One region of the Paenibacillus sp. FSL H3-0321 genome, then DNA from elsewhere that is predicted to be linked to it. Evidence: riboswitches for the same ligand, from Rfam matches in the RefSeq annotation. Region 1 holds a riboswitch; each other region holds the start of a gene.
What was found. A riboswitch is a leader RNA that binds a small molecule or an ion and turns the genes downstream of it on or off. The one in region 1 is predicted to bind cyclic di-GMP.

Region 2: another riboswitch for cyclic di-GMP. It lies ahead of MHI45_RS20625 (anti-repressor SinI family protein); the one in region 1 lies ahead of MHI45_RS22160 (transglutaminase-like domain-containing protein).
Region 3: another riboswitch for cyclic di-GMP. It lies ahead of MHI45_RS24195 (PA14 domain-containing protein); the one in region 1 lies ahead of MHI45_RS22160 (transglutaminase-like domain-containing protein).
Region 4: another riboswitch for cyclic di-GMP. It lies ahead of MHI45_RS21360 (choice-of-anchor A family protein); the one in region 1 lies ahead of MHI45_RS22160 (transglutaminase-like domain-containing protein).

Annotation. Positions count from the first base shown of each region.
Region 1 covers NZ_JBBODH010000001.1:4,949,633-4,953,914, reverse strand. The annotation lists rRNA gene MHI45_RS22165 (16S ribosomal RNA) at 1-385, opposite strand, end outside; gene MHI45_RS22160 (transglutaminase-like domain-containing protein) at 747-1,553, opposite strand; cyclic di-GMP riboswitch class I at 1,567-1,649, opposite strand; cyclic di-GMP riboswitch class I at 1,723-1,804, opposite strand; gene MHI45_RS22155 (class D sortase) at 1,926-2,531, opposite strand; gene MHI45_RS22150 (GtrA family protein) at 2,630-3,034, opposite strand; gene MHI45_RS22145 (glycosyltransferase family 2 protein) at 3,024-4,004, opposite strand; gene MHI45_RS22140 (phospholipid carrier-dependent glycosyltransferase) at 4,048-4,282, opposite strand, start outside.
Region 2 covers NZ_JBBODH010000001.1:4,630,808-4,635,089, forward strand. The annotation lists gene MHI45_RS20620 (2-oxoglutarate dehydrogenase E1 component) at 1-1,022, opposite strand, end outside; cyclic di-GMP riboswitch class I at 1,511-1,595, shown strand; gene MHI45_RS20625 (anti-repressor SinI family protein) at 1,623-1,775, shown strand; gene MHI45_RS20630 (helix-turn-helix domain-containing protein) at 1,875-2,207, opposite strand; gene MHI45_RS20635 (hypothetical protein) at 2,629-3,633, shown strand; gene sipW (signal peptidase I SipW) at 3,652-4,245, shown strand.
Region 3 covers NZ_JBBODH010000001.1:5,405,287-5,409,568, forward strand. The annotation lists gene MHI45_RS24190 (sugar phosphate nucleotidyltransferase) at 1-1,003, shown strand, start outside; cyclic di-GMP riboswitch class I at 1,141-1,221, shown strand; gene MHI45_RS24195 (PA14 domain-containing protein) at 1,234-3,642, shown strand; gene MHI45_RS24200 (glycosyl hydrolase) at 3,851-4,282, shown strand, end outside.
Region 4 covers NZ_JBBODH010000001.1:4,771,644-4,775,925, forward strand. The annotation lists gene MHI45_RS21340 (hypothetical protein) at 1-90, opposite strand, end outside; gene MHI45_RS21345 (phosphatidylinositol kinase) at 337-624, opposite strand; gene MHI45_RS21350 (ASCH domain-containing protein) at 1,014-1,436, shown strand; gene MHI45_RS21355 (hypothetical protein) at 1,773-2,186, opposite strand; cyclic di-GMP riboswitch class I at 2,809-2,898, shown strand; gene MHI45_RS21360 (choice-of-anchor A family protein) at 2,982-4,282, shown strand, end outside.

The DNA of each region.
Region 1 (4,282 bases):
ATTGCGGAAGATTCCCTACTGCTGCCTCCCGTAGGAGTCTGGGCCGTGTCTCAGTCCCAGTGTGGCCGTTCACCCTCTCAGGTCGGCTACGCATCGTCGCCTTGGTGAGCCGTTACCCCACCAACTAGCTAATGCGCCGCAGGCCCATCTCCTTGTAGCAGATTGCTCCGCCTTTCATCCTTCGTCCATGTGAACAAAGGAATTATCCGGTATTAGCTACCGTTTCCGGTAGTTATCCCAGTCAAAGAGGTAGGTTGCCTACGTGTTACTCACCCGTCCGCCGCTAAGTTAATCCGGAGCAAGCTCCTTCATAACTCCGCTCGACTTGCATGTATTAGGCACGCCGCCAGCGTTCGTCCTGAGCCAGGATCAAACTCTCCAAATTGGTATTTAGAAAGAGCGATTGCTCAATTTGAAACATCTGACGAGAATTTACATTCTCTAATTTTGGATCTCACTTGCGTGATTTCCATACTCACTCGTTGTTCAGTTTTCAAAGATCAAGCTCGTTGTCAGTGTCGATTATCTCGTCACCAGCAACTCTTATAATATATCACGTTTGATTTAGAAACGCAAGCTTTTTTTTGAAACAACTTTTCAGCCATTCCTTATTTACTTGGGTGCGCTCTAACAACGCTTACCTATAATACCCCACATCAATATAAAAAAGCAACCCCTTAAACAAAAAAAGATAACCGGCTTAAATATTAAGCCGGTTATCTTAGAGTAATCATCATTCTACAGGATTAGTAGATCTTAGCTGCTGTATATTTGCTCGACGCTTTGGTGAAGCCTGTTTCTTTGTTCTTACCCAATCCGGCGTCTACTGTCGTATCGATCGTTACCCATTTGCCGTTAAGCAATACTTCATTCCAGGCATGATATACAGATACATAACTCGTATTGCCCATTACCAGCTTTGTCGGAATCCCTTCACTGCGGAGCATGGTGGCGAACAAAGATGCATAATCGTAGCAAATCCCTTTCTTACTAGCAAGTGTGTTGTCGTTGTTCGGGATATAATCCTGCGTAACATTAGCTGCTAAGGTGTAGTCGTACTTTACATTCGCCACGATGTAATTATAGATAGCTTGTACCTTTGCTTCATCAGTGGTCAGCCCTTGCGTGAGCTGCTTAGCTTTCAGTACTGCTTTATCGGAAGAATTCCATTTCACATTCTGTACGGAACTCAAATATACGGCATTGGTGTTGCTCATGCTCAGATCTACGGTTTCGGAAGAAAGTACTTTGTATTTGTTGCCGCTGGTGTTCTCTAAGACTGACACTTTATAAGCGCCATTCCCCTGCTGCAGTGGAAACGTTTCTGTAGATTTGGAGGCATATAAGTTATAAGAGTAGCTCTTATTGTCTTTGGTAATCATGAGCTTGATACGTTTGTCCTTGGGAACATCATAGGAAACTTGGACAACCCCTTGGCTCAATTGCGATGTATTTAACCAGCCTGACTCTACGCTGGAAGCGTTAGCTGTGCTTACTTGAACTGAAGTAACCAGGACGAACAAGGTCAAGAACATATAATAGAACTTCTTCATGGATAAAACCCCTTTCGGTAGCTGGCTGCCATCCATACCCGGGAAGGCCCTTTAGCTTTGCGTCCCTACCTTTCGATAGGTTTGCCGTTATCGTTTAAGCTTTATCTGTTCCTACTACTATTGGAATATACTAGATTCATCTTAAGAACAAACAAAAAAAGCCTCTTCATTCGGTAGCTGGCTGCCATCCTTACCGGGAAGGCCCTTTAGCTTTGCGTCCCTACCTTTCGATAGGTTTGCCGTTATCGTGTTTAGCTTTTATAGTTATATAGTATCATATTAATGCCTAGTTACAAGACCTAAATCACTAGATTTCTACTTAATTCATTTAAATTTTTATAATTTTCGCATTTTATGATCTGTTCTCTTACTTCAAACCGCTTTAGCGTGGATAATCAGTCGATGGGTCGGATTTACCAAAGGATCACATGTAATGAGGGTAAGGATCTTATCTTGTTTATTCCCGTTCAGTACAGACACATCGGTAGGCTCAACAATCGAGATATCGTAAACCTCGTATTTATACTCCTGATCGCTTGTCTTGACGGAAATGGTATCTCCGACCTTTACTTCGTTCAGTCTGTTGAATAATCTCCCTGCAGTCCTAGACCTGTGTGCAGCTATGGCAGCATTGCCTATTTCACCGATTGGAGCGGTTTCCTTCATATGGGCTGCGGCATGCTTCATGTTGGCTTTGGTCGCCCCTTCCAATATGGGCAATTTCAAATCGATTTTGTCGATTGTGATAATTCCGGTCACTTTGCCGCCGACCTCTATTTCCTGCTCTGCCGGTTCGGCAGCCTGCACTGGTTCATCCCCAGCTGATTCTTCTGCCAGCAGTGCAGTGACCTCGGCGTACTGTTTTTTCAGATCGAGCTCTGACGAAGGGGCCAGCTCACTATAAGCCTGTTCAGCCTCCTTCAGCAGCTTCTCTTGCTGCCGGTCGTTATACCATTCGCTCGCTTTTGGATACAGCATGACTAGAACTCCTGCAATTATGATCAAATAGGAAAACTTACGCATCAAATCCCCCCCCGATCTTTAAGATAAAGAAACTCCACGGCCCATCATCTGACTTAAAATACCCATTTACGGCTACCAAAGAAATTGATGATGACGGTGACGAACGTAACCAGCACTTTGGAAATCAGCACCTGAACTCCAAATTTGTCCGTTAGCAGATGCATCAGCAGCACTGATATCCCCAGTACAACCAGGTTCAGTATGATGAATCGGACTAATTGCATACGGTTAAAACTGTCCTTGCTAGCCTGACTCTTATCCTTAAAGGTCACCTTCTTGTTCCAAAAGAAACTGTTCGCTGTCCCTGCGCTATAAGAAATTATCTGTGCCGGGGTGTTCATCATACCCAGAGAATGCAGCAAGGTAAATACGGCGAAATCAATCAGCGTATTCAGTAAGCCTACAGCATTAAATTTTAAAAACTGGATAAATCCCGCATTCAGCTTCCTATCTGCCATAATCATTGTCCTCTTGCCGCTCCTCATGCTCCCCACCCCGGTAACCCTTGGTCTCACGCACGATATACAGCGGTCTATCCTTGGATTCATCATATATCCGTCCAATATATTCACCTATTACGCCAAGCAGCATCAGCACGATGCCGTTAAACAACAAATTGACGCCGACGATGGAAGCCCAGCCCGGAACCGTCCATGAGGTGAAAAAGATTCTCTGGAATAATACAAAGAACAGATACACAAAGCTGGAGAAGGAGAGAAAGAAGCCTACATATGAGGCTATTTTCAGCGGCTTATGTGAAAATGAGGTGATTCCGTCAACCGCAAACCGGATCATTTTCTTCAGCGGGTATTTGGTTTCACCTGCAAAACGTTCCTCCCGCACATATTCCACCATCGTCTGCCGGAAGCCGACCCAGCTCACCAAACCTCTGACATAGCGGTTTTTCTCTTTGAGACCGCGCAGCACATCGCATACTTTACGGTCGATGAGCCGGAAGTCGCCTGTATCGGTGGGAATCTCCACACTGGTCATGCTGCTGAGCAGACGGTAAAAGAGCTTGGCGGTCACTTTCTTGAAAATAGTCTCCCCATGCCGTTTCAGCCGTTTGGCGTAAACTACCTCATAGCCCTCTTTCCACTTGGCAATCATCTGCAAAATGACCTCGGGCGGATCTTGAAGATCCGCGTCAATCACCACAACAGCCTGGCCTTGCGCATAGTCCATTCCGGCCGTAATCGCGACCTGATGGCCGAAGTTACGGGAGAAGTCAATCAGCTTAACATGCTCGTCGCTGCTGCTGATTCCACTCATGATCTCAGCTGTGCGATCCCGGCTCCCGTCATTGACGAAGATCAGTTCATAGGTATCACCGCATTCGTCCATGACTTTCTTAAGCCGCTCATACGTATATTGAATAACTTCTTCCTCATTGTACATGGGGACAATAACACTGTATCTGGCTTTCACCTTTGTTCCTCCTAAAAGTTTTGTAGCACTACGCGCTCCCCTCCTAGAATACCCAGGAAGGGAACCAGCGCAGCACATCCGTCACATAATCTCTGTCTACCACCATTCCCGACAACACCGGATAGAACAGTACAAAAAGCAGTGCTGCGACAGCCACATACGCATACCGGATATACCTAGCTTCCCGATATTTGCTGTCCAGCAGCTTCATGATATATATAATAGCAAGAATCATGAACGGTACCATCGCAAAATAATGGTATAGGAACGTCTCACGC
Region 2 (4,282 bases), 320 kb from region 1:
TCCTGGGCCGCACGCGTGAAGCCCTCAACCACCGGATTGACGAATTCCAAGTGGCTCGGATTGTTGGCCAGAGTGATCCGTGTACGGACGGTTTCTCCTTCACGAACGGCGCGGTCAGCGCCGAGATGATATTTCACATCGCCGGTCCAGCCGTAGTTGATGCCCATGGAGCCTTCGGAAGGGAACAGCTCCTTGTTCGGCGAATGATGGAATTCCGAGAAAATAATATCATAAGGTTTGCCCAGAATATGAGCCAGGACGTTGAGCCGTCCGCGATGCGCCATACCCATCAGGATATGTTCGGCACCGTCATGAGCGGCAGCACGCACGATTTCATCCAGCATCGGCACCAAGGCGTCATTACCTTCCAGGCTGAAGCGTTTCTGGCCGACAAAGGTTTTATGAAGGAAAGTTTCGAACTGCTCTACCTGAATCAGCCTTTTCAGCAATTCTTTGCGCTCTGCGTTGTTTAGAGGCGCGGGAGAGCTGGTAGATTCCGCCTGGCTGTTCAGCCAGCGCAGCTCCTGCTCGTCACGTACATGCCCGAATTCATAGGCAATGGTCTGCGTGTAGGCCTGGCGCATCCGGTGAACGGCATCCCAAGCAGTATGAACGTCATTCGGGGCATTCTCCCAGATCAGCGAGGCGGGCATAGCCATTAAATCCTCGCGGGTCAGATCATAGGTTTCGTACTCCAAATATTTCGCCATCGGATTGTTTCCCCGGTCCAGCGGGTCGATATTGGCGGCCATATGGCCATGTATGCGGATATTGGCGATCAGCTTGGATGCCCTTACGGCCTTTCTAAGCCACTCAGTATCTCCTGAAACCACAGGCAGCGGTGCCTGTTCGGCATCAGGAGCCAATGGAGGGGGGCCGGAAAGGGTGAAGAGATCGCGGTAATTATGCTCTACTAAAGTTGGATCTTTTACAAATTGCTCATATTTCTCTTGGATGTAACCCAGATTGGGTCCGTAATACTTGCTCCACACAGTTTCGTTATAGGGATCTTTGGCTGCCATGAATACATCCTCCTAACGGATGAACTCCACGCGCGCCAAAATTTCGCCGGCGCCCTTGTGGAGCTTCGATGTTTGCGGTTTCATTCCTCATCTTATTGTGCAACTTTCAAGGCGGGTAATCAATTCATACTTTGGTTGAATCCGTTCGCAAAACGGTATGATTCAGTGCCTAATTCATACAGAACTATTATAAGTTTGGTTTCTTAACTATATGAAAATGATGCGACGGTGTGATTGAAATGAACGAAATAAAAATGTTGTTTTCAGTTTTCATATATACATACATACATAGATAAAGAGGCTTGTTCTACAATTTTTTTGGGTTATCGAGTAATTCATACAAGCTGTTGGCAAAATAATCAATTATTTTCCGTTTCTATTTATACAATATTCCCATAAATCGACACACTTTTCGTGTAAGATATTGTATAATGTTATTGCGGATAACGGTTTCATGAATTTCTAGCCAGATCCTTTCATGTAAAGGATCCAGTAAAGGGTAAACCTGCCGAAAGACAGGGGCACAAAGTCTCGGGTCTAATGTAGAAATACTACGACGGCCGGACTGCCTGGGGACGCGTAATCTTAGGAGGAGATTTCTTGGATAAGTCCAACCAGGGGAACAACGGAGAACTGCAGACAGTTGATCTGGATTTAGAATGGGTATATTTGCTGATGTCGGCTAAGCAGGCGGGCATCAAAGCGGATGAAATCCGCCAATTTTTTAATGAGAAGACTTTACAGGCGATGTAGCGGTTGGTTGTTAAAAGTTTTGTACATACAGAAAGGGCATAGCGGATCTCTCCGCTATGCCCTTTCTGTATGACCGGCAGTAGAAGGAACCTGCATGAATCAGGAATCCTTCTGCTCCAGCCGCCATTTTTGATAGTCCAAGAACTCTTTGAATTCCCGCTTGCTTATACCCGAAGCCATAGCTTCCAGTACGAGCCGGGACCATTCTCCATCCAGAGGTGACTCCTGCACATCGGAAGGCTCGCCGTAAAGCAGCGCATGAATGGACACCTGAAGTGCGTCAGCGATTTTTTCAATAAATTGAATAGAGGGGTTAGATTGTATATTTCTTTCCACATTGCTTAAGTATGATTTCGCCACATCAGCCTTATCCGCAAGCTCCGAAAGAGACAAGCCTTTTTCCAGACGGAGATGGTGGATGCGACTTCCCATATTATCTGGCACGATAAAAACGCCCCTCCGTACTTTTTGTTACAGTATAACAAATAACCGGAAGACGGACAAAGCACTATAGAATCAGTTCCGGTATGAATGATCCCCCTTTTATGTCGTTTCCACTCCACATCCCCATTATTTTTATTCCCTCTGCGGTATCATTTAGATTTTTCATGCGAAAACGTTCGTTAAAAAGTACGATAAGCTGAGGAAAATGAAGCTAAAAGCAGAAAATTAACTATAAATCGTTCTTTATTAAGAATATTGCAACAAAATGAGATTTTTGATTTGTAGGAGTAATGGCATATACTTACGTCATAGTTCTTAATAACGAACGAATAACGTTCGTCATAAAGGCTGGGTGTTAATAGATTACTTTGTTTGCAGGAAATTGCAAGCAGCTAAAGGAGAGGCTCCTGTGAGGCTTTCACGTTCTTCCCGGAATAGAAATATCCGTCGGTATACGCTTCCCCAAATTGCAGGGATCGTAGTGATTTCGGCTTATGGCATCAGCCAAATTACAACGCCCACGTATGCATTGCTGACTAACGTCGCAGCAACCGAATCCTCCAATATCACCACAGCATTTGTGTTTCCAAGCACGGTCGATCATATTGCCAACCAAGCCAGCGAAGCGATGAAGCTTGCTGCCTGGCAGCGTGAAGCGGCGAGAGAGGTGCTGGCGGAGATAACGGATAAGAATACGGGCTCGGAGACCGCAGAGGGACGTATTGGAGGTATTCAAGAGGCTGCTGCACAAACGCGTGAGGCTGCGGCCGGCGCGGCTGCTTTTTTAGCTGAGCTTCAAGGCTATCTAACACGCTCGCAATTAGAGCTGGAGCAGCAAGTCAATGAAGTGAACCAGAGACTTTTTCCATATGAGGTCGATTTTAATCAATTAACAGCCGCACAAAATAACGATATCCCGGTATTCGAACAATTGCTCAGCCAAGCCAATCTAACGCTGGGCGAATTTCAGGAGATGGTTAGAAAGCTAAGCTCCATCAGAAGAGTGGACGCTTATGTGCAGGCAGCCTATCATCAGGCATCGAACGCGGCCGAACAGGCTAGGAGTTATGCGGACGAAACCTCGTTGATGCATACAGAGGCCGCTGACGTAATCCAAGGACTGAAAGAGGCTGAGAAGAAGGCGAAGCTCGAAGCGGAAGAAAAAGCGAAGCTCGAAGCCGAGGAGAAAGCGAAACTCGAGGCTGAGAAGAAGACGAAGCTCGAAGCCGAAGAGAAAGCGAAACTCGAAGCCGAAGAGAAGGCGAAACTCGAAGCCGAGGAGAAGGCGAAGCTAGAGGCTGAGGAGAAGGCGAAGCTCGAAGCTGAGGAGCAAGCAAAGCCTGAAGCCCCTGCCCCTGACGCGAATCCTGACAGCATAACGGTAAAAATAGGCGAAAAGCAAGGCGTAATCTAAACAAGGCGGTGCTCTCCAGTGATACTTAAATGGACTCGTAACCTATTGATGTATGCGTTAATTCTCATTTTTCTACTAACGCTGGTATCTGCAATCACTAGCCGGATGAATGGCGGAACGCCCAAGATTCTAGGCAAGGAAATTCTAACGGTGCTCTCCGGCTCCATGGAGCCCGGAATCCAGACGGGGGCTGTCATTGCCGTCAAACCGGTGAGTGAACAGAGTCAGGGATCTTTTAAACCTGGAGATGTAATCACTTACAAAGCTCTGGATGGATCAAACAGCCTGATTACCCACCGCATTGTCAGCGTGCTTGGCTCGGGAGAAAACACCTGGTATATCACCAAAGGCGACAATAACGATGCGCAGGATGCAGATCCTATTCCTTCAAGTAATGTTGTTGCACAGTACGCGGACTTTACTGTTCCGTTTCTGGGGTATTTCATGAACTGGGTAAAATCGACCGCCGGGATTATTGTCGTAATGGTTATTCCGGGAATTTTCCTCGTCATCTCTTCCCTTATTACAATCTTCAAATCGATCATGCGCATGGAGGATCCTGTAGAGGTGCAGCTTGCGCCCGGAGAATCCCCGCCTGTTACGAACGGTTGATGCTTCTCCTAACGTGGTTAGGGAAGATTCAATAAAT
Region 3 (4,282 bases), 460 kb from region 1:
CTTCGATACAGTAGTGCAGCTTGAGCAAACGATGCAGGAGAGCGGAGCGAACCTGGCGCTGATGGGTGTAGTACCCGAGCATGCTTCAGAAAAATACGGATATATCATTCCTACCAGCGCAGAGGCGGGAGCAAGCGGTTATCTGCAGGTAAGCCACTTCCAGGAGAAACCTGACCGTAAGCAGGCCGAGGAACTGATCAGCCGGAATGCCCTCTGGAACTGCGGCGTGTTTGCGTTCCGCTTGGGCTATCTGCTTGATATTCTGCAGCGCAAGGGATTGCCGCTGAACTACGAGGAACTGCAGAAGCAGTACAAACTGCTTGCTTCCATAAGCTTTGACTATGAAGTGGTGGAAAAAGAGGAGAAAATCGTAGTTCAGCCTTATGCCGGATTCTGGAAGGATCTGGGCACCTGGAACACGCTAACTGAAGAAATGAACAGCAATCATGTAGGCAAAGGGTTCGTGACGGCGGATTCCGAAGGCACATGCCTGATTAATGAGCTGGATATTCCGATTACGGTGATCGGCGCGAAGGATCTGATTATCGCTGCCAGCCCGGACGGGATTTTGGTTACCCATAAAGCGGAGAGTCCGAGAATCAAGGAAGTGCTGAAGTCTTTTGAACAAAGACCCATGTACGAAGAACGCCGCTGGGGCCATTATAAGGTCATAGATTATGTGAAATACGATGAGGGAAATGAAGTGCTGACCAAACGGATTTTTATCGAAGAGGGTAAAAATATCAGTTACCAGCTGCACCATAAACGCAGTGAAATCTGGACATTTGTCAGCGGTGAAGCAAGCATTGTGATTAATGAGAAGATGCATAATGTGAAGGCGGGAGATGTGGTGCGTATACCGGAAGGCACCAAACATGCGATTCTTGCGCTGACGGATGTAGAGTTTATCGAGGTACAGACCGGTTCGGAACTGGTAGAAGAGGATAACATCCGCATCACCTTGGATTGGGAAGATATAGCTTTGCAACAGTTTATCTCTTAGGCCTAAATAATCTATTTAACCAATTGTTGCAAATCCAAAACAGGCATTTAGAACCATTTATTAATTTATTTTTATTAATGCTCTAAATAAAAACTTCATAGGGACGATACTTACGGTAAGAGGGATTAATCCTTCCAAAACGACAAAGGCAAACCTAATCGAAAGATAGGGACGCAAAGCCATAGGGCCTTCGCAAGAGTGGCAGCCTGGCTACCGAAAGGAAGATGATTTTGAAAACTTACCGTAAGTCTCGTCTGCTGTCCACCTTGCTGTCTCTTGCCGTATTGTTAACCGCTGTGCCTTTAGGATTTGGGCTGTCGCCTTCAACCGCAGAAGCCTCATCAAGCACAGCAGTGCCGGTTAATCCGGACGCTTCAGCCGAAGCTGTCAAGCTGCTTAGTAACCTCTATTCCATTACCGGAAAAGGGATCATCTCTGGACAGCACGATTATTTGGAGAGCCCGGATGAATTCAGCAACAAGTTGAAGGGAACAAGCGGAGAATATGCTGCTCTTCACGGATATGAGCTTGGCGTAATTAGCGGCCAGTCGGAGAGTACGGCTGCATCGCAGCGCAAGAATGTGGTGAACAGCGCGATCAACTGGTACAAGAACGGCGGCATTGTCGCAATGACCTTTCATCAGAATCTGCCGGGGACGGCGTACCTCTGGTCCAATGTGCAGAAGCCGCTCACCCAAGCGGAATTTAACAGGTATGTAACGCCGGGCACGACAGAATACGCCAGCCTGATCACGGATCTGGATAAAGTGGCGGTGTCGCTCAAAAGCTTGCGGGATGCGGGCGTTCCTGTACTTTGGAGACCTTATCATGAAATGAACGGCAACTGGTTCTGGTGGGGGAAGAAAAGTAATTTTGCTGAACTGTGGAATATTATGTATGACCGTTTCGTGAACGTTCATCAATTAAACAATCTGTTGTGGGTATGGAACCCCAATGCACCGAATGCCTGGTCTGATCCTTATGCGCTGACCTATCCGGGCGCAAGCAAAGTGGATGTTCTTGCAGCAGATATATATGATAACGACTATATGAATAAGTACTATGACAGTTTGCTTAGTCTGGCTGCCGGTAAACCGATAGGTATTGGTGAGAACGGTGAGATGCCCAGCACGGCCAAACTGAAGCTCTCCCAGAAAAATTTCGTTTTCATGATGAACTGGGGAAAAATGCTCTATGAGAAAAATAGCACAACTACGATTAAGAGTTTCATGAATGATAGCTATACACTGACCCGGAATAAATATAAGAGTTGGAGTGCACCAGCCGCTGCGCCAACGGCAACACCGACGCCGACACCAACAGCAACGCCGACACCAACAGCAACGCCGACGCCGACACCAACGGCAACGCCAACACCGACACCAACGGCAACGCCAACGCCGACGCCGACACCAACGGCAACACCGACAGCGACACCAACACCAACGGCAACGCCAACACCGACGGCAACGGCAACGTCGAAGCCGACGGCAACGCCAACGCCTGACTCTAATGATTCAGTGGAAGCGCCTGTGTTGAGCGGACTTAAGGGAGAATACTTCAAAAACATGACGCTTTCCGGTACGCCGGCCTTGGTGCGCAATGATGCATTGCTTAACTTTAACTGGCGCCAGGGTTCGCCGGATCCTTCAATCGGTGTAGATTCCTTCTCTGTCCGCTGGACCGGTCAAATCAAGCCAACGTATAGTGAGATTTATCAGATTTTTACCACTTCGGATGACGGTATCCGCGTTTATATTAACGGTAAAGCTGTCATTGACAGCTGGATGAAACAGAGCGGAGCCGAGCGTACCGGGAGCATCGCTTTAACAGGCGGTCAGTTGTACGACATCAAGGTCGAGTATTACGAGAATGCCGGTGATGCGAATATCCGCTTAATGTGGCAAAGTCAAAGCCAAGCCAAAGGGACGGTTCCGGCCAGCGCATTGTTTGTGAATGCCGGGGCAGCTGCTGCCAGCCAGACAGAATTGGACAGTACACCCAGCCTGGTTGCAAAACCGGCTTTAGCGACGACAGCAGCACCAGCCGCAACGGCAACAGCAACGCCTGCGCTGACAGCAACACCAGCACCGGTGCCAACAGCAACACCGACATCTGCGCCAACACCGGCGCCAGCACCAACACCTGCACCAACACCAACACCGGTACCGACGCCGGCACCAACACCGACAGCAGCACCTGCTGAGAATGGGCTAAAGGCAGAATATTTCAATAATATGCTGCTGTCAGGCACTCCGGCACTTGTACGTAACGACGCCATTCTTGATTTCAATTGGCGTCTAGGCACCCCGGATGCTGCAATCGGCATCGATTTCTTCTCCGTACGCTGGAGCGGCAAGATTAAGCCGCTCTACAGTGAAACGTACACAATCTATACTACTTCAGATGACGGCATCCGCGTTTGGGTCAATGACAGTCTTGTGATTGACAGCTGGATGAAACAGAGTGGAACCGAACGCATGGGAAGCATCAGCCTGAATGCCGGGCAGCTATATGATATTAAAGTGGAGTATTACGAGAATCAAGGGGATGCCAGAGCGCGTCTAATGTGGGAAAGCCCAAGCCAAGTGAAGGGTACTGTTCCTGCGAGCGCCCTGTTTCTTCCTTCCGCTTCCTAAGCAGAGCGACTGGTTAGCTTCTGTATTCACCGGCGGGTGCTGGTTAAGACGTTACAATTATAATTCCTAAAGTCCACTCTTAGTGGCCCTGCTTATCAGCAGGGCTACTAAGCTATAGCCCCCATTTGGCCTCGGGATGTATGAACCTGCATAGGGAACTCATCCTGTGTGCCGTGGCGGCATTTCGCTGGAGAAAGGAGATTACGATTTGAACACTTACCGCAAGTACCGCCTGTTTAATACGATTTTACCTCTTATATTAATATTTTCCCTGCTGCCCTGGTCAGAAGCGAGGAGTCTTCCGGTTCCCCGGACGATAGTTACACCTGCTGCTGCCATCACTCCCATCAATCCCTCAGCTTCGGAGGAGGCTGCCGATCTGCTCAGCTATCTGGTTGATCTTGGAGGCAAGGGAATGATATCCGGGCAGCATGACTATTTGGAGACCCCGGATGAATTCAACAATAAGCTGAAGCATGCAAGCGGACAATATGCCGTATTGCATGGTTATGAGCTGGGAGCGATTAACAACCAGCCGGAGGGCACCATCGTGAAGCAGCGCCAGAATGTCGTGAAGAGTGCGATCAAATGGCACCAGGGCGGCGGAATTGTGGCGATGACCTTCCATCAGAATTTGCCG
Region 4 (4,282 bases), 180 kb from region 1:
TACATTTTGGTTTGCTGTCAATCCTGCGCCATTCATGCTGCCGGCAATGCTAGCGTTTTGTGAAGTCCGTGCATCGAGTAAACGTGTCATACATCAAGCCTCCCATAGTTTTTGAGATATGCTATGCAGCTATTCCAAAGAGTTCGTCCGCAGGGAGGCAATCATTTAGAGACAGCTAGCCGCCAAGAGTTGTAATACATGCTTCACTAGCTTGTCTCATTGGGAACTATGGGATTATATGTAGAGATTGCACAGCGGGGGATAGCGGTTATACAGCGGCAGTTATTTTGAGGGGCTGGCATATGCGAAGGGAGGGGGATTCCCTCCCTCATGTCATTAAATAAAAAACGGGAGTAAGAACAAAGCAGTAATGGCGCCAAAAGGGATCCGTCTCTGGATAAAGCGGCGTCTGGGGAAAAAACCTGGATGGAACCCGAATTGTCTGTAGGTAGAGTTTTGCGCAGGCATACCCTGAAACATCTCGTTTGTGGGAATAGCAAGAGTAACGAAATCCTGGTCTACATGGGCAATAAACCCATCATGAGACTGACCATCTGTAGTAGTTACACCAACGTACTTATTCATGCAACTCCAAGAGACTTGTTGATAATTATTTGCGTCCATAAAATAATACCTCCTCAGATAAATACATCCTGACAACAGTCTATGGACTATAACCTATATTGTTGACGGCGAATGCCCATTAATAATTGTTTGGATTTGCAGAAGCTAAGTTATTCCAATAGTGGAGGAATCCTAAGGGCAAAAGGAAGAGTAAAGCAGTCGAGAGAAACTTTACAAAACCTTATTGAACCTTATAATGAGTAGTGAAGCGCCGCAAAGAATATACAGAACCTAATTGAACCTTACAGATAGGTGTGGGTTACGCTCATAATGCTTAAGCCGGGGGCAATTTCCTTCACCAGCATCTTAAAAAAACTATATGCGGCGCGGTTTTCCGGATTCCCGGTGGGCTGCGCCTTTCCTTTGTTGCAGAGAGGGGGCAGGATGTTATGCGATGCCTGACTATACGGCAGCCTTGGGCGACGCTCATTGCTCTTGGTGAAAAATCATTCGAGACCCGTTCCTGGAGAACGGCTTACCGGGGTGAAATCGCCATTCATGCCGGTTTGAAGATTGATAAGGCAGTATGCTTACGGGAGCCTTTCCAATCGGTGCTCGCCCGTCATGGTTTTACAGCGGACAATTTGCCTGCCGGAGCGATTATAGCGACAGGATCGCTGATAAACTGTTATGAAGTTACAGCTGGTATGGCTGAAGAAGGCTGGCCCTACGGCAGCGAATATATCTTTGGAGATTATAGGGAGGGCCGGTTTGCCTGGGAACTGACGGGGGTCACTCCGCTGGAGGACAACATTCCGGCCAAGGGCCGGCTGGGCTTCTGGGAGCATCCTGTTCCGCAATGGGAGCGGTGAAGCGCTTATGGAATTTCAGACCGGCAAGTCTGATTGGATAGACGGAAAATGTTATGACGGTACCGGCGGTTCGGTGGAATACAGGTATGAATGGGCTCAGGAAGGAGCGTATGCATAGGAAATGGGCAGTCTTCTTATTGCGTGGCTTTGCATGTTATGTTTATTTCTTACGTTTAAGGATAAGGTAAGCCGGAGAATTCTATATCCCGTGGCGCTGGTAGTTATTTTCGGCACATTGGGCTATTGGAAGGTTTTAATGTAATTTATAGCGGGTACTTTACAGGTCTTGCCGACTCCCATGGCGAGGCCTGTTTTTATTCTTCAACGCACCAAAGGCTATAGGCTTGCTTGAGGGCCGGATTTGATTTTGTACTGTTCCTCATAGCTGTGGTAGCCGGAGATATCGAGTCCCAGGTATTTGCGCATATGGATAGCGGCTTGTGCAGCGATGACGTCATCCAGCAGCAGCATCCGTTCATGATATCCCCGGCATATAAATTTGGCCTCGATGCCGACCTGGAGCCGCTGCTGTTCATAGACCTTAACTCCGCGTTTCCTCATTTCGGCGCGCACATCCCTCAGATCGGCAGTAGCCGCATTCGCAGCAGTACGGAGAACATCCATGTATGGGGCGGGGGTCCGCAGTTGTGTCGACATAATGGCTGAATCCCGTTCAAAGGCTGATAAAATCAGCGGAAGCAATATATAGGATTTGACCAGTGTATTATCGTTACTCTCCGCTCTATGCATAAATTCAATCACCTCTAACAAGAACGTATATTCGTATTTTAACCGATTATTCAAAAATTAATCAATGGAATTTCTAAACAGCTGAAACAATGTGACATAATTCACAAAATAATTATAAGAATTATTTTATATTAAAATTGAAATAATAAATATTGAAAAATAAAGCTCATTAAAAAGGAGAATTGTGATGAATTATGAGGGAAGTCTCCGCCGCGGGTTGCTGTTCGGGTTGTTTTTAAGTGTTCCACTATGGATGTCCATGATCGGCTGGGTTCAGCTGTTATAAAATATACAAATTCTAAGTCCGGCTGTTGCCCGCTGACTTGTGTAAATTGACAATGACCAAAAACTGCTGCCAAGAGCTGGCGACAGTTTTTTTGCCGTTTCGACATAAGTTGAAAAGTGGTTCGAATATACTAATTTTTAATATTGAAAATTTGTTTTATGTGATCGGTGAATACAACGAAACCCTTAGGTGAAGCGGGGTTGAGGACTTTTGCAGAGAATCTATCAAAAGAATAAGGAATAGATTGACAAACGGAGGGGTGAAGAGATAGACTGATTCTAGTCCGAAAGTAACAAAAGTCATAGACTACATAGAAAACAACTGTTACCAACTTCTCATGTATAATCGCAAACCGTTCGAAAGAGCGGGACGCAAAGTCAGGAATCTACAGCACTCTAAAGGTGCCATGATCGTCCGGCCGCCATGAAGCTAACCCTTCTTGGCGGTCTTTTTGTTGTTATGGGCCAATCTGTGCATTCATAGAATAGTTACATAGGAGGTATATATCATTGTTGAAGAAAAAATCATTAGCTTTGATTCTGACGGGGATTTTAACCATCGGCAATATGCTTCATCCGGGGATCAATGCAGAGGCGGCGGCAAGCATGCCGTACACCCCAACACCGGTGCTGGGAGTCGCCGGGAATTTCAACGCCTTTATCTTTGGAGATTTCGCGCAAAGCAATGACCAGATCCACGGACGGCTTGCTGCTGCAGGGAACATTACTCTTCAAGGATATGGCGTATCCAAGGATGCTGTAGGCGGAGATGTGCTTATCGCCGGCAAAGACATCGACTTTTCAAATGGAACAGTTTATGGCACCTCTGTATATGGAGGCAGCATGAAAAGTTCAGGAGCCGATCTTAAGGGAGGCACGCGGCAGGGTCATCCGATCGATTTTCAAGCTGAGGAGCAATTTTTGATTCAGCGTTCGAGTGAACTCGCTGCTCTGAAACAAACACAGCCCTTTGTCAGAGATGGTGGGAAAATAACGATTAACGCTCCGGATTCCTTTAATGTCATTCATTTGACTGCTGCGGATTTGGCAGTTACCAACGGTCTCCAGTTCAACATTGCAGGAAATGCCACGGTAATTATCAATGTAAGCGGGAATAAGGTCGTCATTCCGGATTTTCAAATGTGGAACGGCAAACCTCACAATGTGTTGTTCAACTTCTACGAAGCTTCTTCTGTAGCAAATGGCAACACAACCATTGAAGGCACCATGTTGGCTCCTCATGCCTTTGTGGCATTCAGCCGTGCTGAGCTGCATGGTACCCTTATTGCAAAAGGATTCAGCGGTTATATTCAGATGCATCATCATACCTTTGAGGGAACGGTGCCGCCAGTCGGGCCAACACCGACACCGACGCCAACGCCGACGCCAACACCGACACCAACACCAACACCAACGGCGACACCGACACCAACACCAACACCAACGGCGACGCCAACGCCGGAGCCGACGCCAACGCCGGAGCCGACGCCAACGCCGGAGCCGACGCCAACGCCGGAGCCGACGCCAACACCGACGCCAACGGCGACACCAACACCAACGGCGACGCCAACACCAACGGCGACGCCAACACCAACACCAACACCAACACCAACGGCGACGCCAACACCGACGCCGGAGCCGACACCGACACCAACGCCGGAGCCGACGCCAACGCCGACACCAACGCCGGAGCCGACACCGACACCGACACCAACGCCAACACCAACGCCAACACCAACGCCAACACCGACACCAACGCCGGAGCCGACACCAACGCCAACACCGACACCAACGCCGGAGCCGACACCGAC